3 regions of the Streptosporangium sp. NPDC053982 genome follow, and region 3 is predicted to be linked to each of the others. Evidence: predicted binding sites of a transcription regulator. Region 3 holds the regulator's gene; each other region holds the start of a gene.
The links. Region 3 encodes HrcA, which represses chaperone genes, less so after heat shock. Its sites were predicted from a motif close to TTGGCACTCTCNNNNNGAGAGTGCCAA; they were not measured.

Region 1 (7,069 bases), on a different contig from region 3:
GGTCGGTCTCGAAGCGCATGTCGCGGTTGGTGACGATGCCGACGAGCACGCCGTCGGCGTCGGTCACCGGGACGCCGGAGATGCGGTAGGTGCCGCACAGACGCTCGACGTCGGCGAGGGAGTCGTCCGGCGAGCAGGTGACGGGGTTGGTCACCATCCCGGCCTCGGAGCGCTTGACGAGGTCCGCCTGCTGGGCCTGGTCCTCGATGGAGAGGTTGCGGTGCAGGATGCCGATGCCGCCCTGGCGGGCCATCGCCACCGCCATCCGGGCCTCGGTGACCGTGTCCATCGCCGCGGAGATCAGCGGGATGCTCAGCGTGATCCCGCGTGACAGGCGGGTACGGGTGTCGGCCTCACCCGGCTGGAGGTCCGAGAAGGCGGGCACGAGGAGCACGTCGTCGAACGTGAGTCCCGGTTCGGTGAACTTGGCCATCTGCAACCCTTCTGCATCGGCGCTCTCATGGCTGGGGAAAGGCGCCGGCCCCCGTACGCAAGTTTAGGGTCTGGCTTCCGAGCAGGGGACGCGGGGCGCGAAACCCGGACGCGGACGCGGGGACCCGGGACGCCGCCATGCGCGGGCGAGGTCTCCGGGTTCACGGGTTTCCGGGCGCGGGGCGCGGGCCCCGGCGGGTCCGGCGCGGACGCCGCACGATCCACCGCGGATGTCACGTCCCGGACGGCTCGGACGGTTCGGGACCTGCCCGTTGCATCGAGGTCATATGGTGGGATAGTGCTCGACGATGTCCCACGCGACCCGTTCGCGGACGACCCCGACGATCCGGCGGCGACCCTGGGGGAGCCGGGCGACGCCGAACCGCTGACCTCCGCCGAACGCGACGAGGCCATGACCGACCTGGCCGACGTGGAGGTCTTCCGTTCCCTGCTCGAACCGCACGGTGTGCTCGGGCTGGTCCTCGACTGCCCGGAGTGCGGCGAGCAGCACTACTTCGGCTGGGAGCTTCTGCGCGGCAACCTGCGCCAGATGATCGAGAAAGGCTGGCCGCAGGTGCACGAGCCCGCCTATCAGCCCGACCCGAGCGACTACGTCACCTGGGAGTACGCCAGGGGCTACGTCGACGGTGTGATCGACACCGAGGAACGCCGCTGATCGACGTCGTCGACCAGCGCCGCGAGCAGGGCGATCGCCGGATCCGCGGTGGGGACGGCCTCCCTGCGGGAGAGCGCCTCCAGCAGGGCTTCGGTCCCGGCCACGGCCGCGCCGTCGTACGAGCGGCCGTCGTCCGGCCCGCGCTCGCGCGCCGGACGGAACGGGTGGACGGTGGTCATGCCCGCGCTCGATCGAGGTGCTCACCGGCCCGGCCGGATCCGCGCCGGGGACGGCGCGGCCCTCGCCGGGCACCACTCGACGGGTTCGGGGTCAAGCCGTCGACTCCAGCTCCGCCATCGCCCGGAGGCGAGCCAGCGCCCGATGCTGGGCGACGCGAACCGCTCCTGGTGACATGCCCAGTACATTACCCGTCTCCTCGGCGGACAGGCCCGACACCACCCGCAGGATGAGCAGCTCCCGCTGGTTGTCGGGGAGCCTGGACAGCAGCCTGCGCGCGTGCTCGGCCTCGATGTAGCGCACCACGGTCTCCTCCGGGCCGGGCCCGTCGTCGGGCCCGTCCGGCAGGTCCTGCGTGGGCACGGCCGAGCGCACGGAGCTGCGCAGGGCATCGGCCACCTTGTGGGAGGCGATGCCGAAGACGAAGGACGCGAAAGGGCGTCCCATGTCGCGGTAGCGGGGCAGCGCGGAGAGCACCGCGATGCACACCTCCTGGGCCACGTCGTCCGCGATGTGATACTGACCGGAAACCCGGCCCAGACGAGCGCGGCAATAACGGACGACCATTGGCCGTAACTGTGCGATCAGACTTTCGATCGCCGTTCGGTCACCTTGAACTGCGAGGCTTGTCAGATCCTTGAGGTCATCCCTGTGGGCGCTCCCTTCAGACCTCGTCGCAAGCCTTACCCCTCTTTTGGCGTCGGCGACGCATCCCTCGGTCACGTTACGCATGATGCCCGTATCGCTCGGGCCTGTCCCCATGACCAACGGCTACGGATTGGTCACATTGACGCGCCGATAACCCGGTGTAATCAAACGACGACAGTAAGGGTCACGCGATGAAAATATATTTCATAGAGCGGCCTAATATGTCAGTGATTTCCCATAAGGGTGTTTCTCTTACCCGCTCACCGCGGTGACGCTTTGGGGCCCCTTTCGGTTTACCCGGAAACGCGTACGGCCCGCGTCCCGAACGGGACACGGGCCGTACCGGCCGATCATGAGGATCAGTGGCCGTGACCGTGGCCGTGGCCGTGACCACCGGCGGCGGCCGGGGCCTCCTCCTCGGGCTTGTCCACCACGAGGGCCTCGGTCGTCAGCAGCATGCCGGCGATGGAGGCGGCGTTCTGGACGGCCGAACGGGTGACCTTGACCGGGTCGATGACGCCCTGGGCGATCAGGTCGCCGTACTCGCCGCTCGCGGCGTTCAGGCCGTGGCCGACCGGGAGCTCGGAGACCTTGGAGGTCACGACGTAGCCCTCCATGCCGGCATTCTCGGCGATCCAGCGGGCCGGCTCGACGAGCGCCCGGCGGACCACGTTGACGCCGGTCGCCTCGTCGCCGCTCAGGCCCAGGTCGTCAAGGGCCTTGGAGACGTGGACGAGCGCGGAGCCGCCGCCCGAGACGATGCCCTCCTCGATCGCGGCGCGCGTCGCGGAGATGGCGTCCTCCAGGCGGTGCTTCTTCTCCTTGAGCTCCACCTCGGTGGCCGCGCCGACCCGGAGCACGCACACGCCGCCGGCGAGCTTGGCCAGGCGCTCCTGCAGCTTCTCGCGGTCCCAGTCGGAGTCCGCCTGCTCGATGGCGACCTTGATCTCGCGGACGCGGTCCTCGATCGCCTGCGCCTCGCCGGCGCCGTCCACGACGGTGGTGGCGTCCTTGGTGATCACGACGCGGCGGGCCGTGCCGAGCACCTCGAGGCCGACGTGCTCCAGCTTGAGGCCGATCTCCTCGCTGACGACCTGACCGCCGGTGAGGATGGCGATGTCCTGGAGCATGGCCTTGCGGCGGTCACCGAAGCCCGGAGCCTTGACGGCGACGGAGGTGAAGGTGCCGCGGATCTTGTTGGTCACCAGGACCGCCAGGGCCTCGCCCTCGACGTCCTCGGCGATGACCAGCAGCGCCTTCTTGGTCTGCGCGACCTTCTCCAGAAGCGGCAGGAAGTCCGCGACGGAGGAGATCTTGCCCTGGGTGATCAGGATGTAGGGGTCCTCCAGGACCGCCTCCATGCGCTCCTGGTCGGTCACCATGTAGGGCGACAGGTAGCCCTTGTCGAACTGGAGGCCCTCGGTGAACTCCAGCTCCAGGCCCATGGTGTTGGACTCTTCGACGGTGATGACACCGTCCTTGCCCACCTTGTCGAACGCCTCGGCGATCAGGTCGCCGATCTTGGCGTCCTGGGCGGAGATCGTCGCCACGTGGGCGATCTCCTTCTTGTCCGCGACCGGACGGGCGGACTCGACCAGCCTGTCGCTGACGGCCTTGGCCGCGAGGTCGATGCCCCGCTTGAGGCTCAGCGGCTGGGCGCCGGCGGCGACGTTGCGCAGACCCTCGCGGACCATCGCCTGGGCCAGGACGGTCGCGGTGGTCGTGCCGTCACCGGCGATGTCGTTGGTCTTCGTCGCGACTTCCTTGGCGAGCTGCGCGCCGAGGTTCTCGTACGGCTTCTCCAGCTCCACCTCGCGGGCGATGGTGACGCCGTCGTTGGTGATGGTGGGAGCGCCGAACTTCTTGTCGATGACGACGTTGCGGCCGCGCGGGCCGAGGGTCACCTTGACGGCGTCGGCGAGGGCGTTGACACCGCGCTCCAGCGAGCGGCGGGCGTCCTCCTCGAACGACAGGATCTTGGGCATGACAGTCCTCTCTGGGGGCACACGGGAGCATCGAAGCCCCGGGCGCTCTCGCGACCCGGGGCTCGATGCGTCATCTCGGAAGCGTCGGAAGCGATGGACTACTTCTCGACGATGGCGAGCACGTCACGGGCGGAGAGCACCAGGTACTCCTCGCCGTTGTACTTCACCTCGGTGCCGCCGTACTTGCTGTAGAGGACGACGTCGCCCTCCTTGACGTCGAGCGGGATGCGCTTGTCGCCGTCCTCGTCCCAGTTGCCCGGGCCCACCGCGAGGACCCTGCCCTCCTGGGGCTTCTCCTTCGCGGTGTCGGGAATGACCAGGCCGGAGGCGGTGGTCTGCTCGGCCTCAAGCGGCTGGACCACGATGCGGTCGCCGAGCGGCTTAACGGGAACCTTGGTGGCGGTCGTCACGTCGGACCTCCCCTTCAGATTTGAATGATCTAGAAGAGGCGACCAGCGGTCTGCCGTCGCGGGTGTCAGACCAGCCTCGTCGCACTTGCGTTGGCACTCTCACCGGGAGAGTGCCAATACGGAACAGTATGCAAGGAGGCCTTGACAGTCAACACGAACCGCCCGCCGAGGCTCCCGGCGATCCCGATGAGGGGACAGGAGCCCCCGCCGGGGGCACCATGAGGGGAAGAGGAACGACGGATGTTGACGGAAAGTAATGCGATGGCCACGAAAAGCAATGGGGATGACGCTACGGTGGACGACGTGACCAGCACTCTCTGCGAGGAAACGAGCACCCGGCGCGAAGAGCGCGACCTGCTCGCCGACTGGCCCCGCCCCCCGGCCGGCGGGTGGACCGCGGACGACCTCGATCGCCTGCCCGACGAGGGCCCGAACGGCGAGCCGGAGTTCTTCAAGTACGTCGAACTCGTCGATGGAGTCCTCATCTTCATGTCCCCCCAGAAGCGTTTCCACGATCTCGTGATCCGCAGGCTCGCGGCCGCCTTCGAGGCCCAGGCTCCGGACCGGCTGGCGGTGGCCACCCAGATGGACGTCAAGCTCGGCGTGCGGCAGCGCCCGTGCCCGGACGTGCTTCTCATCGACGCTGCCCTCTCCCACGACCACGACCGCACCGCCTACCTCCCCGGCGAGGTCCACCTGCTGGTCGAGGTGGTCTCCCCCGAGTCGAAGTTCCGCGACCGCGAGGTGAAGCCGCGTACCTACGCCCAGGCCGGGGTGGCGCACTTCTGGCGGGTGGAGGAGTCGGACGGCGTACCCGTCGTCTACGTCTACGAACTCGACCCCGCCACCCGCGTCTACGTCCCCACCGGCATCCACCGCGGTGTGCTCTCGGTCCCGGTCCCCTTCCCCATCGAGATCGATCTGGCCGGCCTGCTGAAGTGAGGCGGTAGCGTCGGGCGGTGTGGACCTCGACGCATTCCGGGAACTGCTGACACCGCGCGGCCAGGAGGCCCTCGCCGCGGCCGCCGAGGCCGCGGGTGACGGCCCGGTGGCCGCGGTGACGCGGCTGCGCCGGACCTACGACGCGGCCCTGACCTCCGCGGCGCTCACCCAGGCGGCGCTCAGGGAGCGCGCGCGGGAGAAGTTCGGCTCCGACGCCGCCGTCATGTACTTCACCCCGCACGGCCTGGAGCAGGCCACCCGCCGCGAGGTGGCCGACCACCGCGCCCTGCGCGTCCCGGCCGGCTCCCGGGTGGCCGACGCCTGCTGCGGGATCGGCGGCGACCTGCTGGCGCTGGCCAGGGCGGGCTGCGTCGTGGAGGCCGTGGACGCCGACCCGCTCACCGCCGCCGTCGCCCGGGCCAACGCCGACGCCCTGGGCCTCGGCGACCGCGTCACGGTCCGCGCCGCCGAGGCCGCCACGCTCGACCCGGCGGCCTTCGACGTGCTGTTCGCCGACCCCGCCCGCCGTACGGCGCGGGGCCGGACGTTCGACCCGATGGCCTACTCGCCGCCCTGGCCGGAGGTCCTCGGCATGGTGGCGAAGGCCCCGGCGGCCTGCCTGAAGGTCGCCCCCGGCATCCCGTACGAGTTCATCCCGGCCGGAGCCGAGGCCGAGTGGGTCTCCTGGCGCGGCGACGTCAAGGAGGCCGCGATCTGGTGCGGCGGCCTCACCCGGGACGCGGGGCGCAGGGCCACGATGCTGCCGTCCGGCACGACGCTGACGCCCGAGCCGGGCGCGGATCCCGCGCCGGTGGGCGCGGTGGGCCGCTACCTCTACGAGCCGGACGGCGCGGCCGTACGGGCTCACCTGGTGGCGGAGGTGGCCAGGCGGGTCGACGGCCGGCTGCTCGACGAGCGCATCGCCTACATCACCGGCGACGCCGAGGTGACCACGCCGTGGGCGGCGCGGTACGAGGTGCACGAGATGATGCCGTTCTCGCTCAAGCGGCTGCGGGCGGCGCTGCGCGAGCGCGGGGCGGGCGTCGTGACGGTCAAGAAGCGCGGCTCGGCGGTCGACGTGGAGCGCCTGCGCAGGGATCTGCGGCTCTCCGGCGGCGGCTCCGCGACGGTGGTCCTCACCCGGATCGGGGAGCGGCCGTTCGCCCTCATCTGCAGCCCCGCCTGACCCGCGGCCTCCGGGGCGCGGCTCCGGCCCGGAACGGCCCGGGAACGGCCCGCCACCCGCGCTCCGGATCCTCCCGGGCGCGGGCGGGGCCGTACGGTCAGACGTGGACGGTGGTGATCGGGAGGGAGGAGTCGGCCGGGATCTCCAGGGACGACGGGGTGACGCCCGCCGCCACCAGGTCGGAGCCCAGGGTGGCCACCATGGCGCCGTTGTCGGTGCACAGCCCCGGCCGGGGGACGCGCAGCCGCACCCCCGCCGCGTCGCAGCGTTCCTGCGCCAGGGCCCGCAGCCGGGAGTTGGCCGCCACACCGCCGCCGATCAGCAGGTCCCGGACGTCGTGCTCGCGGCACGCCTGAAGGGCCTTGCGGGTCAGCACGTCGACCACGGCCTCCTGGAACGACGCCGCCACGTCGGGCACGTGGATCGGCTCGCCGGACCTCTCCCTGGCCTCCACCCAGCGGGCCACGGCGGTCTTCAGGCCGGAGAACGAGAAGTCGAGGGTGCCGTCGTCGTACTTGCCCCTCGGGAAGGCGATGGCCGTGCCGGAGCCGTCGCGGGCCGCCCGGTCGATGTAGGGGCCGCCGGGGAAGGGCAGGCCGAGCACCCGCGCCAC
Region 2 (7,069 bases), on a different contig from region 3:
CTGGAGCAGGCCAAGATCGTCATGGCCTCGGTGTACGGCGGGAAGCTCGTCGGCATCGAGGGCACCTACGACGACGTCAACCGGTTCTGCTCGGAGCTCATCGGCGACGAGCTGGGTGAGCGGTGGGGCTTCGTCAACGTCAACCTGCGCCCGTACTACGCCGAGGGCTCCAAGACCCTGGCGTACGAGATCGCCGAGCAGCTCGGCTGGCGACTCCCCGACCAGATCGTCGTCCCGGTGGCGTCCGGCTCCCAACTCACGAAGATCGACAAGGGGTTCAAGGAGCTGATCGCGCTCGGGCTCGTCGAGGAGAAGCCCTATCGGATCTTCGCCGCGCAGGCCGAGGGCTGCTCGCCGGTCTCGGCCGCCTACAAGGCGGGTCACGATGTGATCCGCCCGGTACGGCCGGACACGATCGCCAAGTCGCTGGCCATCGGCAACCCGGCCGACGGCCCCTACGTGCTGGACATCGCCCGGCGCACCGGCGGCGCGGTGGAGGACGTCACGGACGCCGAGATCGTCGCCGCGATCAGGCTGCTGGCCAGGACCGAGGGCATCTTCGCCGAGACCGCGGGCGGCGTCACGGTCGGCGTGCTGCGCAAGCTGGCCGCCGAGGGGCGGCTCGACCCCGACGCCGAGACCGTGGTGCTCAACACCGGTGACGGCCTGAAGACCCTCGACGCGGTGGCGGGCGAGGCCCGTCCCACCGCGGTCATCCGCCCCTCGCTTGACGAATTCCGCTCGGTCATCGCCTGAAATCACCGGAAAGGTGCTTAATAATGAGTGTCTCTGTACGGATTCCGACAATTCTCCGGACGTACACCGGTGGTGCGGCCGAGGTGAACGCCGAGGGTGAGACCCTCCGCGAGGTGCTGCGGAAACTCGACGCCGACTTCCCCGGGATCGGCGCCCGGATTCTCGACGACTCCGGCAAGATTCGCAGGTTCGTCAACGTCTATGTCGGCGATGAGGACGTCCGCTTCGCCGACAACCTGGACACCGCGACGCCGTCCGGCGTCCAGATCTCCATCATCCCGGCGGTCGCCGGGGGCTGACCCCGTCGTCCCCGCGCTCCGGGCCGCCGTCCCGTACGGCGCCCGCCGACGCCCGCTCCGGCCTGGCCGGGGCGGGTGTCGCGCTTTCGGGAGGATGTCCATATCGGCGCTTGTTGAAATAATGCAATATTTGATCAGCGGGCCCGATGGCAAAACTATGTTCTCGTGCTGCATTCGTACGTAAAGCGGCAGTTTGCTGGTTGACTCTGTTGCCCTACGGCGTACCACAGGTATGGTCGAGAACGATCGACGCAGGCGATGTGTCCGCCTCGGAGATTGAGGACGTCGCGAGAGGAATGGGCGATGTCCTCAAGTCCAGTAAGAGGAGTCGGAAGTGGCGCAAGGCACCGTCAAATGGTTCAACGCGGACAAGGGCTACGGCTTCATCGCGGTAGACGGTGGTAAGGATGTGTTCGTCCATTACTCCGCGATCATGATGGACGGCTATCGCGCACTCGAACAGGGCCAGCGGGTCGAGTTCGAGATCACCCAGGGGCAGAAAGGCCCGCAGGCGGAGTCCGTGAGGGCCGTCTGAGGCAGCCGTCCCCCCGGACGCGCAAAAGGGGCGCGCCGGACGGACCCCCGTGGCAGCGCAGTCCACGCGGGCCCTCGGCGCGCCGGCCCGGTCCACCGTGTCCCCTCGGAGGGCCGGGCCCTCGCCGTACCGGGGTCTCTCCGTGCCGGAGGCCCGAATCCGCCGGGACACGGCGGCCGGGATCCGGTCGCGCGGGGCGGTGGCCGGGGGCGAGACCGTGCGGGGCGTCCGCCGTAACGGGTCGTCGCGGGAGGCCGTCACCTCCCGGGCAGGTCAACGCGACGTCGCTTGCACTCGACAGGGTAGAGTGCTAAATAGTTTGTTGGCACTCACCGAGGGCGAGTGCCAACCCTGGATCGGGACGATGGGATCCGCCGAACGGAGTCGCGGATCCGAATGCCGTCGCGGGCGTCGGCTCGATCCGGTGCAAGCCACCCTGTGTTCGGGAGGTCTAGCCGTATGGCAGCCAAGATGATCGCGTTTGACGAGGACGCCCGGCGCGGTCTCGAGCGTGGTATGAACCAGCTCGCGGACGCCGTCAAGGTGACCCTGGGCCCGAAGGGCCGCAACGTCGTCCTGGAGAAGAAGTGGGGCGCCCCCACGATCACCAACGACGGTGTGTCCATCGCCAAGGAGATCGAGCTCGAGGACCCGTGGGAGAAGATCGGGGCCGAGCTCGTCAAGGAAGTCGCCAAGAAGACCGACGACGTCGCCGGTGACGGCACCACCACCGCCACCGTCCTCGCGCAGGCCCTGGTTCGCGAGGGTCTCCGCAACGTGGCCGCCGGCGCCAACCCGATGGGCCTGAAGAAGGGCATCGAGGCCTCCGTCGAGCGTGTCTCCGAGGAACTGCTCAAGCTCGCCAAGGACGTGGAGACGAAGGCGCAGATCGCCTCCACGGCCTCCATCTCCGCGGGCGACCCGCAGATCGGCGAGATGATCGCCGAGGCGATGGACAAGGTCGGCAAGGAAGGCGTCATCACCGTCGAGGAGAGCAACACCTTCGGCCTGGAGCTTGAGCTCACCGAGGGCATGCGCTTCGACAAGGGCTACATCTCGCCCTACTTCGTCACCGACCCGGAGCGTATGGAGGCCGTCCTCGACGACCCGTACATCCTCGTCGTCAACTCGAAGATCTCCGCGAACAAGGACCTCCTTCCCGTCCTCGACAAGGTCGTGCAGTCCGGCAAGCCGCTGCTGCTGATCTCCGAGGACGTCGAGGCCGAGGCCCTGGCGACCCTGGTCGTCAACAAGATCCGCGGTCTGTTCCGCTCGGTGGCCGTCAAGGCCCCCGGCTTCGGCGACCGCCGCAAGGCCATGCTGGGCGACATCGCCATCCTGACCGGCGCCCAGGTCATCAGCGAGGACATCGGCCTCAAGCTGGAGTCCACCACGCTCGACCAGCTCGGCCGGGCCCGCCAGGTCATCGTCACCAAGGACGAGACCACCATCGTCGACGGCGCCGGCGACGCCGAGCAGATCGCCGGCCGGGTCAACCAGATCCGCGCCGAGATCGAGAACACCGACTCCGACTACGACCGCGAGAAGCTCCAGGAGCGTCTCGCCAAGCTGGCCGGCGGCGTGGCCGTCATCAAGGCCGGCGCGGCGACCGAGGTCGAGCTCAAGGAGCGCAAGCACCGCATCGAGGACGCCGTCCGCAACGCGAAGGCGGCCGTCGAGGAGGGCATCGTCCCCGGCGGTGGCGTGGCGCTGCTGCAGGCGGGCGCCAAGGCGTTCGACAAGCTGGAGCTGACCGGCGACGAGGCCACCGGTGCCGCGATCGTCCGCAAGGCCCTGGAGGAGCCGCTGAAGCAGATCGCCGTCAACGCCGGCCTCGAGGGCGGCGTCGTGGTGGAGAAGGTGCGCAACCTCACCCCGGGTGAGGGCCTGAACGCCGCCACCGGCGAGTACGTCAACATGTTCGAGGCGGGCATCCTCGACCCGGCCAAGGTGACGCGTTCCGCGCTGCAGAACGCGGCGTCCATCGCGGCGCTGTTCCTCACCACCGAGGCCGTCATCGCCGAGAAGCCGGAGAAGACCCCGGCCGCTCCCGCGATGCCGGGCGGCGGCGACATGGACTTCTAGTCCATCGCCCCACGCGAACGAGAAAGGCGGCCCCGGATCCCCGGGGCCGCCTTTCCGCTTCTCTGCTTTCCCGCGACCCTTCCGCGCGCCTTCCGCGCGCCTTTCGCGGGCCGTGTCACGGCCGGGCCGACGCCGTACGCCACCCGGTCGCGGAGGGCGGGCGGCGTCAGCGCAGCCGGGCGGGCAGGTCGCGGGCGTGCAGGACGGTCAGAGAGGTGACCGCGCGGGTGAGGACCACGTAGAGACGGGCCAGGCCGCGCGGCTCGGCGTCCACGATGTCGGCCGGCTCGGTCACGATCACGTGGTCGTACTCCAGGCCCTTGGCCAGGGACGCCGGCACCACCAGCAGGCGGTGCTCCTCGACGGAGTCGGGGCCCAGCACCCGGTGGTCCAGGCCGGCCAGTGACGCCGACGCGGCCGCGACCGAGGCGTCCGGGACGATCACGCCGATCGACCCCTCCCGCGCCAGGACCTCCCGCACCGCCTCCGGCAGGGACGCGGCGAGGTCGGGCACCCGCCGTACCGTCAGGGAGCCCGCGCCGGGCCGCAGCGAACGGGGCGCGGCCAGGCCGGGGGCGACGTCGGGCAGCAGCCGGGCGGCGTAGTCGAGGACCTCGCGCGGCACGCGGAAACCGAGGGTCAGCTCGGTGACGGCGCCGCTCTCGAAGCCCAGGTGCGTGAGGACCTCCGTCCACGAGCGGGCCGACCAGGGGGTGGTGCCCTGCGCCAGGTCGCCGAGTACGGTGGCCGACCCGGTACGGCACCGCCGCCCGAGCGCCCGCAGCTGCATCGCCGACAGGTCCTGGGCCTCGTCCACCACCAGGTGCCCCAGGACGGGCGTCCGCTCGATCAGGTCGGCCAGCTCGTCCATCAGCGCGCCGTCGGCCGCCGACCACTTCGCCGACCGGTACGACTTGGCCGGCTTGGCCCACAGCAGCAGGGCCTGCTCGTCGGCGGTGAGATCGTCCTTCGCGGCGGCGGCCAGGAAATCGGGGTCGCTGAACAGCCGGTGGAGCACCTGCTGCGGGGTCAGCTTGGGCCACACGGCGTCCACGAGCTGCTTGACCGGCTTGGAGCGGGCCACGGCGTCCTGCACCCGGTCGTCGGGGGACTCGCCGCGCTGCTCCATCCGGACCAGCACCGTGTGGGCCAGCCGCTGGGCGAGGGCCGCGCGGCCGGGGCCGTAGCGGGTGGTGCCGCGCAGCGAGGCGACGATCTCGCGGACCTCGTGGTCGGCGACCCGGTAGCGGTTGACGCCCTTGGTGAACAGCAGTCCCTCGGCCGGCTTGACGACGTGCGCCCACAGGGCGCGGCGCAGCACCGGCGCCATCCGTGCGTCGCCCTTGATCGTCCCGACGGCCGGGTCCTCCGGTGCGGCGTACTCGCCGAGGATCCCCGCGACGGTGGTCTGGTCGACCTTGACCTCGCCCAGCGCGGGCAGCACCGAGGAGATGTAGGCGAGGAAGGCGCGGTTGGGCCCGACGATCATCACGCCGGACCTGGCGAGCTTCTCCCGGTGGGTGAACAGCAGGTACGCGGCACGGTGCAGGCCGACGGCGGTCTTCCCGGTGCCCGGCGCCCCCTGGACGCACACCGTGCCGCCCAGGTCGGACCGGACGATCTCGTCCTGGTCGGGCTGGATGGTCGCGACGATGTCGCGCATCGGGCCGGAGCGGGGACGCTCGATCTCCTCGGTGAGGATCCTGCTCTCCATGAGCGTGCCGCCCCCGGTGAGCGGCTCGTCCTCGTAGGCGGTCAGGTCACCGCCGTGGTAGCCGAACCGGCGGCGCAGTTCCACGCCCATCGGGTCGGCCGGAGTGGCCTGGTAGAACGCCCGCGAGACCGGAGCCCGCCAGTCGATCACCAGGGGACGGCTGCGCTCGTCGTGGACGTGCCGGCGCCCCACGTAGACGGTGCCGGGGAGGTCGTCGCCGCCGGTGCGGTCGAGGCGGCCGAAGAACAGGGGGGTGCCCGAGTGGTCGGCCAGCGCCGCGACGCGCTGGTCCAGCAGCGCCTGGAGGACCTGCTGGGAGACCCAGTCGCCGGCGGCGTCGGAGGACAGGGACTGGGCGTGCTCGCGCATCGCGCGCAGCGCCGCCCGGGAGACGGCCAGGTGGCGGCGCTCGGCGTCGAGGACCGTCGCGGCGTCCGCGCCGTCGGCGCCGGCTCCGGGGCCGGACTCGTCGGGGTGGCCGGATCGGCCGGATCGGCCGGATCGGCCGGATCGGCCGGGGTCGTCGGGGCCGTCGGCTATGTCGGGGGCCAACTGGTGCGCGGGCATACGGAAACGCCTCCCATGCGGTCAACGGAGGTGGTCAGGCAGCGAACCGAACAGCTTAGCCCCGGGTTCCGGACGTCTCAAAGCGATTAACGCGCGACTGGGACCCGGCGCGGTGGGTATCGCGACGGTCGTGCCGATCGTCGGAGCCGGAATCCCAGCCTCCGTACGGACCGGCGGGACGGAGGACCGCATGGGGGGTGTCCAGAGGAACGTTCCAATTCCCTCGGTAATCCCTTTTGCACCCTCCGTCACACTACTCGAAAATCGCAAAAAAGGGGAGCAAATCTGGTGACTCCCGCAGATCATGGGGGTATGTCGCCAATGGCCACCGGCGGCCTTGTCGAGGGGGTGGTGTGGTTGCCGAAGACTCGCGGTATCTCGTGGACCTGACCGGTCGATGGACCGGTACATGTGAGGGCGTGCTCGCCTGGCGGTGTCACTCGCCGGCGAGCACGTCGTCAGCGTCGATGATCTGGTAGGCGTATCCCTGCTCGGCCAGGAACCGCTGACGGTGGGCGGCGAAGTCCTGGTCGACGGTGTCCCGGCTGACCACCGAGTAGAAGCGGGCGCCGCCCCCGTCCGACTTGGGACGCAGCACCCGGCCCAGCCGCTGGGCCTCCTCCTGGCGCGAGCCGAAGGTGCCCGACACCTGGATGGCCACCGCGGCCTCCGGGAGGTCGATGGAGAAGTTCGCGACCTTCGACACCACCAGGACCTGGATCTCCCGGTCGCGGAACGCCTGGAAGAGCCGCTCCCGCTCCTTGACCTTCGTCTCACCCTTGATCACCGGGGCGCCCAGGTGCTCGCCCAGCTCGTCGAGCTGGTCGATGTACTGGCCGATGACCAGCACCTGCTCATCCGGATGCCGCCGGACCAGCGCCTCGGAGACCCGCAGCTTCGCCGGCGTGGTCGCGCAGAACCGGTAGCGCTCCTCGGCCTCGGCCATCGCGTACGCGAGCCGCTCCGACTCGCTCAGCGTCACCCGCACCTCGACGCAGTCGGCCGGGGCGATCCATCCCTGGTTCTCCATCTCCTTCCACGGCGCGTCGTAGCGCTTGGGACCGATCAGGGAGAACACGTCGCCCTCCCGGCCGTCCTCCCGCACGAGCGTCG
Region 3 (7,069 bases):
TTCTGCATCATCGCGCACATCGACCACGGCAAGTCCACCCTTGCCGACCGCATGCTGCAGATCACCGGCGTGGTCGACGACCGCTCCATGCGCGCCCAGTACCTCGACCGGATGGACATCGAGCGCGAGCGCGGCATCACCATCAAGTCGCAGGCGGTCCGGCTGCCGTGGAAGGTCGGCGACACCGAGCACGTCCTCAACATGATCGACACCCCGGGGCACGTCGACTTCACCTACGAGGTCTCCCGGTCGCTGCAGGCGTGCGAGGGCGCGATCCTGCTGGTCGACGCGGCACAGGGCATCGAGGCGCAGACGCTGGCCAACCTCTACCTGGCGATGAACGCCGACCTGACGATCATCCCGGTGCTCAACAAGATCGACCTTCCCGCCGCCCAGCCGGAGAAGTACGCCGCCGAGCTGGCCCACCTCATCGGCTGCGAGCCGGAGGAGGTGCTGAAGGTCTCCGGCAAGACCGGCGAGGGCGTCCGGGAACTGCTGGACCACGTGGTCGCGAACGTTCCCGCCCCGGTCGGCGTCGCCGACGCCCCCGCCCGCGCGCTGATCTTCGACTCGGTCTACGACACTTACCGCGGCGTGGTCACCTACGTCCGCGTCATGGACGGCCACCTGGGCAAGCGCGAGCGCATCCAGATGATGTCCACCGGCGTCTCGCACGAGACGCTGGAGATCGGCGTCATCTCGCCGGAGCCGAAGATCGCGGACAAGGGCCTGGGCGTCGGCGAGGTGGGCTACCTCATCACCGGCGTGAAGGACGTCCGCCAGTCGCGGGTCGGTGACACGGTGACGTCGTCCGTCCGCGCCGCCACGGAGGCGCTCGGCGGCTACGAGCATCCCAAGCCGATGGTCTTCTCCGGCCTGTACCCGATCGACGGCGACGACTACCCCGAGCTGCGCGAGGCCCTGGACAAGCTCCAGCTCAACGACGCGGCCCTGGTCTACGAGCCGGAGACCTCCGCGGCCCTGGGCTTCGGCTTCCGCTGCGGCTTCCTCGGCCTGCTCCACATGGAGATCGTCCGCGAGCGCCTGGAGCGGGAGTTCAACCTCTCGCTCATCTCCACCGCGCCCAACGTGGTCTACCGGGTGATCATGGAGGACGGCAAGGAGGTCGACGTCACCAACCCCTCGGAGTTCCCCACCGGCAAGGTGGACAAGGTCTTCGAGCCGGTGACGAAGGCGACCGTGCTGGTCCCGTCGGAGTTCATCGGCGCCATCATGGAGCTCTGCCAGAACCGCCGGGGCGCCCTGCAGGGCATGGACTACCTGTCCGAGGACCGCGTCGAGATCCGCTACACCATGCCGCTCGGCGAGATCATCTTCGACTTCTTCGACCAGCTCAAGTCCCGCACCCGCGGCTACGCCTCGCTCGACTACGAGCCGCACGGCGAGCAGGAGGCCGAGCTGGTGAAGGTCGACATCCTGCTCCAGGGCGAGGCCGTCGACGCCTTCAGCGCCATCGTCCACAAGGACAAGGCGTACGGCTACGGCGTGGAGATGGCCAAGAAGCTGCGCGAGCTCATCCCGAGGCAGCAGTTCGAGGTGCCCATCCAGGCCGCGATCGGCGCCCGGGTCATCGCCCGCGAGAACATCCGCGCCATCCGCAAGGACGTCCTCGCCAAGTGCTACGGCGGCGACATCTCCCGTAAGCGCAAGCTGCTGGAGAAGCAGAAGGAAGGCAAGAAGCGGATGAAGATGGTCGGCCGGGTGGAGGTCCCCCAGGAGGCCTTCGTCGCCGCGCTGTCCACCGAGTCCTCCGTCGACAAGGCCAAGAAGTAGGGACGGCGCCGCCCGCCGGCGGGGGAGCGGCGGACGGGATCCCGGTGACCGCCGCGCACACCGGGCCCCGGGCGGGGTCCCCGTGCCCGGCGCGTACGGCGGGACACCCGGGCGGCGGGCGGCGCCGTACCGGGCACCCGCCCCGGGGCGGCAGACTTGACCCGTGCCATCCACACTTCCCGACGGCGACCCCGTACCGGCCTCGGGCCGGCTCCCCGGCAGCGCGCTGCGCGGGCTCGGTGAGCGGCCGTTCGGCTTCTACGTCCACGTGCCGTTCTGCGTGACCCGCTGCGGCTACTGCGACTTCAACACCTACACCGCCTCCGAGCTGGGTCCCGGCGCCTCGCACGCCGACTACGCCGCGACCGCCGTCGCGGAGGTGCGGCGGGCGCGGGCCGCCCTCGGCGACGCCGACCTGCCGGTCGAGACGGTGTTCTTCGGCGGTGGCACCCCCACCCTGCTGCCCGCGGCCGACCTGGTCCGCATCCTCGGCGCCATCGACGAGGAGTTCGGGCTCGCCCCCGGCGCCGAGGTGACCACCGAGGCCAACCCGGAGTCGGTGGACCGCGCCTACCTCGCCGGACTGCGCGACGGAGGGTTCACCCGGGTGAGCTTCGGCATGCAGAGCGCCCGCGAGCACGTGCTGCGGGTGCTGGAACGCCGCCACACCCCGGGCCGGGCGGCGCACGCCGTACGGGAGGCGAGGGAGGCCGGGTTCGGCCACGTCAGCCTCGACCTGATCTACGGCACGCCCGGTGAGAGCGACGACGACTGGCGGGCCTCGCTGGCCGCGGCGATCGAGGCGGGGCCCGACCACGTGTCGGCCTACTCGCTGATCGTGGAGGACGGCACCCGCCTGGCGGCCAGGATCAGGCGCGGTGAGCTGCCGATGCCCGACGACGACGTGGCGGCCGACCGCTACCTCATCGCCGACGCCATGCTCGCCGAGGCGGGTTTCGAGTGGTACGAGGTGTCCAACTGGGCGACCTCGGAGGCCGCGCGCTGCCGGCACAACCTGCTCTACTGGACCGGCGGCGACTGGTGGGGCGTCGGCCCCGGCGCGCACAGCCACGTGGGCGGCACCCGCTGGTGGAACGTCAAGCACCCGGCCGCCTACGCCCGCCGCCTGGCCGAGGGTGTCTCACCCGCCCAGGCCCGCGAGGTGCTGTCGGGCGAGGACCGGGCGGTCGAGCGGCTGATGCTGGAGCTGCGGCTCGCCCGGGGCTTCCCCCTGGCGGAGATCGAGCGGCCGCCGGTGGCCGCCCGGGCGCTGGCCGACGGGCTGCTGGAGGTCGAGCCGTTCAAGGCGGGCCGGGCGGTGCTGACGCTGCGCGGCCGGCTGCTGGCCGACGCCCTGGTCCGCGACCTCACCTGACCTCACCTGGCCGCACCGGGCCCGGTCTCGGCCGTCATCCCGCGAACCTCGCCGGTCGCGCCGGGCTCCGGTCTCGGCCGTCATCCCGTGGACCTCGCCGGCCGCGCCCGGCCCCGGCGGGGACGGCGGCGGGCTCGGCCGGTCACGGCCGGTCTCAGACGTCCTCCGGCGGGGCGGTCACGAAGTCGATGAGCCGCTCGACCGGGCCGAGGAGCTCCGGCTCCAGGTCGGCGTAGGTGGTGACCGAGCCGAGGATGCGCCGCCAGGCGTCGGCCGGGGCGAGGTCCCAGCCCAGGGCGGCGACGACCCCCTCCTTCCACGGCACGCCGCGCGGCACCCGCGGCCAGGCGCCGATGCCCAGCACCGACGGCTTGACCGCCTGCCAGACGTCCACGAACGGGTGCCCGGCCACCAGCACGTACGGCGAGGCCACCCGGTCGGCGATCCGGCTCTCCTTGGACCCGGCGACCAGGTGGTCGACCAGCACGCCCAGGCGGCGCTCCGGGCCCGGCTCGAACTCCTCGACGATCTCCGGCAGGTGGTCGACCCCTTCGAGGTACTCCACCACCACACCCTCGACGCGCAGGTCGTGACCCCAGACCTTCTCCACCAGCGCGGCGTCGTGCACGCCCTCGACGTAGATCCGGCTCTCCCTGGCCACCCGGGCCCGCAGGCCCTCCACGGCGATGGAGCCGGAGGCGCTGCGCCGCGGGGCGCGGGGCGCGGCGGCCGGCCGTACCAGGGTCACGACCCGGCCCTCCAGCAGGAACGCGGCGGGTTCCAGCGGGAACACGCGCCGCCGCCCGAAGCGGTCCTCCAGGGTGACGGACTCCTTGTCGCAGGCCACCACGGCGCCGCAGAATCCGCCGTCGGCGTCCTCCACGACCAGGTCGATCTCGGCGGGGACCTGCGGGATACTCCCCCTGCCCGGACGCCGCCAGTTCCCCGCCAGCACGTCGCGCTCGTACACGCCGACCGCACCTCCTCACGCCTCGCCGATCCAGAGGACGCTAGCAAAGGGCCGTCGCCTTATCGCACCCCGTCGGCAAGAGCCGTACACTTGGCACTCGGGAACACAGAGTGCCAGACTCCGCGTTCCCGGTTCGGCGCAGGGCAAGGAGGTGAGCACGTTGGTCGATGACCGCAGGCTTGCGGTGCTTCGGGCCATCGTCGAGGACTACGTGTCCACCAACGAGCCGGTGGGATCGAAGGCACTCGCCGAGCGGCACAACCTCGGCGTCTCGCCCGCCACCATCCGCAACGACATGGCGGTGCTGGAGGAGCAGGGATACATCGCCCAGCCGCACACCAGCGCGGGGCGGGTGCCCACCGACAAGGGCTACCGGCTGTTCGTGGACCGGCTCTCCCAGGTCAAGCCGCTGTCGGGCGCGGAGCGGAGAGCGATCGAGAGCTTCCTCGCCGGCGCGGTGGACATCGACGACGTCGTGACCCGCACGGTGCGGCTGCTGGCGCAGCTCACCCGCCAGGTCGCCGTGGTGCAGTACCCCACGCTGACGCACTCCACGGTCCGGCACGTCGAGCTGGTCCCGCTGAACGAGCGGCGGCTGATGTTCGTCCTCATCACCAACACCGGCCGGGTCGAGCAGCGCGTCGTCGAGCTGCCCGAGGGGGTCGACGAGACCCGCGTCGCGCACCTGCGCGCGACGCTCAACGCCTCGCTCGACGGCTGCGGGCTGGCCAAGGTCCCGGACAAGGTCGCCGACCTGCCCTCGGGGCTTCCGATCGAGGACCGCCCGTTCGCCACCACGATCCTGTCGGTGCTGCTGGAGTCGCTGGTCGAACGGCACGATGAGAAGATCGTCTTCGCCGGGGCCGCCAACCTCGCGGGAGCCGACTTCAGCGTCGGTCTCCGCGACGTCCTGGAGGCCCTGGAGGAGCAGGTCGTGCTGATGCGCCTGCTCGGAGAAACCTCGGACCTGTCGGCGCTGACGGTGCGGATCGGCTCGGAGAACCCCTACACCGGTCTCCAGGGCACGTCCATCGTCGCCGCCGGGTACGGTTCGGGAGACAAGCAACTGGCCCGGCTCGGCGTGCTGGGCCCGACGCGAATGGACTACCCGGTCACGATGGGCGCGGTGCGCGCGGTGGCACGCTACGTCAGCCAGATCCTGGCTGCATCCTAAGAGGTCAACTAAGTGGCTAAGAGCGACTACTACGGCACCCTCGGGGTACGCCGTGACGCCAGTGCGGAGGAGATCAAGAAGGCCTACCGCAGGCTGGCGCGCGAGCTGCACCCCGATGTGAACCCCGATCCTGAGACACAGGAGAGGTTCAAGGAGATCACGCAGGCCTACGAGGTCCTGTCCGATCCCAGCAAGCGGCAGATGTACGACATGGGTGCCGATCCGTTCGCTCCCGGCGGGGGCGCGGGCGCCGGGGGCTTCGGCGCGGGCTTCCCGTTCAGCGACATCATGGACGCCTTCTTCGGCGCGGCGGCCGGCGGCGGCGGTCGCGGGCCGCGCTCGCGCGCCCGCCGGGGCCGCAACGCCACCATCCGGGTGGAGCTGGACCTGCGCGAGGCGGCCTTCGGCACCACCCGCGAGCTGGTCGTCGACACCGCCGTGCTCTGCGAGGTCTGCTCGGGTGCGGGCGCCGCGCCCGGCACCCACCCCGACACCTGCGACATGTGCCACGGCCGCGGTGAGGTCTCCCAGGTCACCCGGTCCTTCCTCGGCCAGGTCATGACGTCCCGGCCCTGCCCCCAGTGCGGCGGGTTCGGCTCGATCATCCGAAACCCCTGCCAGGAGTGCTCCGGTGACGGCCGGGTCCGCACCCGGCGGACCATCAAGGTCCGCATCCCCGCGGGCGTCGAGGACGGCACCCACATCCAGCTCGCCGGCGAGGGCGAGGTCGGCCCCGGCGGCGGCCCGCCCGGCGACCTGTTCCTAGAGATCGTCGAGCGGCCGCACGAGGTCTTCGAGCGCCGGGGCGACGACCTGCACTGCACCGTGCAGATCCCGATGACGGCCGCCGCGCTCGGCACCGTCCTGGTCATGGAGACCCTCGACGGCACCGAGGAGCTGGACATCCGGCCCGGCAGCCAGTCCGGCCAGACGATTCCGCTCTACGGCCGCGGCGTCCAGCGGCTCAACGAGACCGGCCGCGGAGACCTGCTGGTCCACATCAACGTCGAGACCCCCGTCAAGCTCGACCCCGCACAGGAGGAGCTGCTGCGCGAGCTCGCCAGGCTGCGCGGCGAGGAGCGCCCGCCCGGCAAGTTCGCGCCGGGCCAGCAGGGCTTCTTCTCCCGCCTGCGGGACGCCTTCAATGGCCGCTGACCCGGCGGTCCCCGGCGCCCTCCGGGGAGCCGCGGGCGGGGCCTCCCGGGTCCGCCGTGGCGTCCTGCCGGGGGTCGAGGGCGGTGCCTGTCCGGCCCGCAGCGGCGTCCTCCGGGGGGTCGCGGGCGGCGCCCGCCGGACCCGCCGCGGCGTCCCCGCCGCATGACGGCGCCGGTCTTCCTGGCCGACGCGGCCGATCTGGGCCGGGAGGGGTTCACGCTCGCCGGTCCGGAGGGCAGGCACGCGGCGGCCGTACGGCGGCTGCGTGCCGGGGAACGGCTCGACGTGACCGACGGCGCGGGCGTCGTGGCGGAGTGCGTGGTGGACGACGCCGGCAAGGACTCCCTGCGGGTGCGGGTGCTGCGCCGCTACGAGGTGCCCGCGCCGCGTCCCCGCCTGGTCGTCGTCCAGGGCCTGCCCAAGGGCGACCGGGGCGAGCTGGCCGTGGAGATGATGACCGAGGCCGGGGTGGATGTGATCGTGCCCTGGGCCGCGGCCCGCTCCGTCACCCAGTGGAAGGGGGAGCGCGCGGCGAAGTCGCTGGCCCGCTGGCGTTCCACGGCCCGTGAGGCGGCCAAGCAGTCACGCCGCTTCCACCTGC

Region 1: the regulator HrcA is predicted to act here: its motif matches at 4,419-4,445, upstream of groES (co-chaperone GroES).
Region 2: the regulator HrcA is predicted to act here: its motif matches at 1,913-1,939, upstream of groL (chaperonin GroEL).

The regions. Positions count from the first base shown of each region.
Region 1 covers NZ_JBVJKQ010000001.1:53,893-60,961, reverse strand. The annotation lists gene guaB (IMP dehydrogenase) at 1-433, opposite strand, end outside; gene ACZ6W9_RS00360 (DUF5319 family protein) at 731-1,108, shown strand; gene ACZ6W9_RS00355 (hypothetical protein) at 1,069-1,287, opposite strand; gene ACZ6W9_RS00350 (sigma-70 family RNA polymerase sigma factor) at 1,379-2,017, opposite strand; gene groL (chaperonin GroEL) at 2,293-3,918, opposite strand; gene groES (co-chaperone GroES) at 4,017-4,328, opposite strand; gene ACZ6W9_RS00335 (Uma2 family endonuclease) at 4,632-5,270, shown strand; gene ACZ6W9_RS00330 (class I SAM-dependent methyltransferase) at 5,290-6,456, shown strand; gene tsaD (tRNA (adenosine(37)-N6)-threonylcarbamoyltransferase complex transferase subunit TsaD) at 6,554-7,069, opposite strand, start outside.
Region 2 covers NZ_JBVJKQ010000013.1:26,351-33,419, forward strand. The annotation lists gene thrC (threonine synthase) at 1-756, shown strand, start outside; gene ACZ6W9_RS24005 (MoaD/ThiS family protein) at 780-1,055, shown strand; gene ACZ6W9_RS24010 (cold-shock protein) at 1,390-1,590, shown strand; gene groL (chaperonin GroEL) at 2,050-3,675, shown strand; gene ACZ6W9_RS24020 (HelD family protein) at 3,842-5,956, opposite strand; gene ACZ6W9_RS24025 (DNA repair helicase XPB) at 6,393-7,069, opposite strand, start outside.
Region 3 covers NZ_JBVJKQ010000006.1:249,160-256,228, forward strand. The annotation lists gene lepA (translation elongation factor 4) at 1-1,794, shown strand, start outside; gene hemW (radical SAM family heme chaperone HemW) at 1,958-3,169, shown strand; gene ACZ6W9_RS12780 (DUF3097 domain-containing protein) at 3,324-4,139, opposite strand; gene hrcA (heat-inducible transcriptional repressor HrcA) at 4,300-5,313, shown strand; gene dnaJ (molecular chaperone DnaJ) at 5,326-6,468, shown strand; gene ACZ6W9_RS12795 (16S rRNA (uracil(1498)-N(3))-methyltransferase) at 6,631-7,069, shown strand, end outside.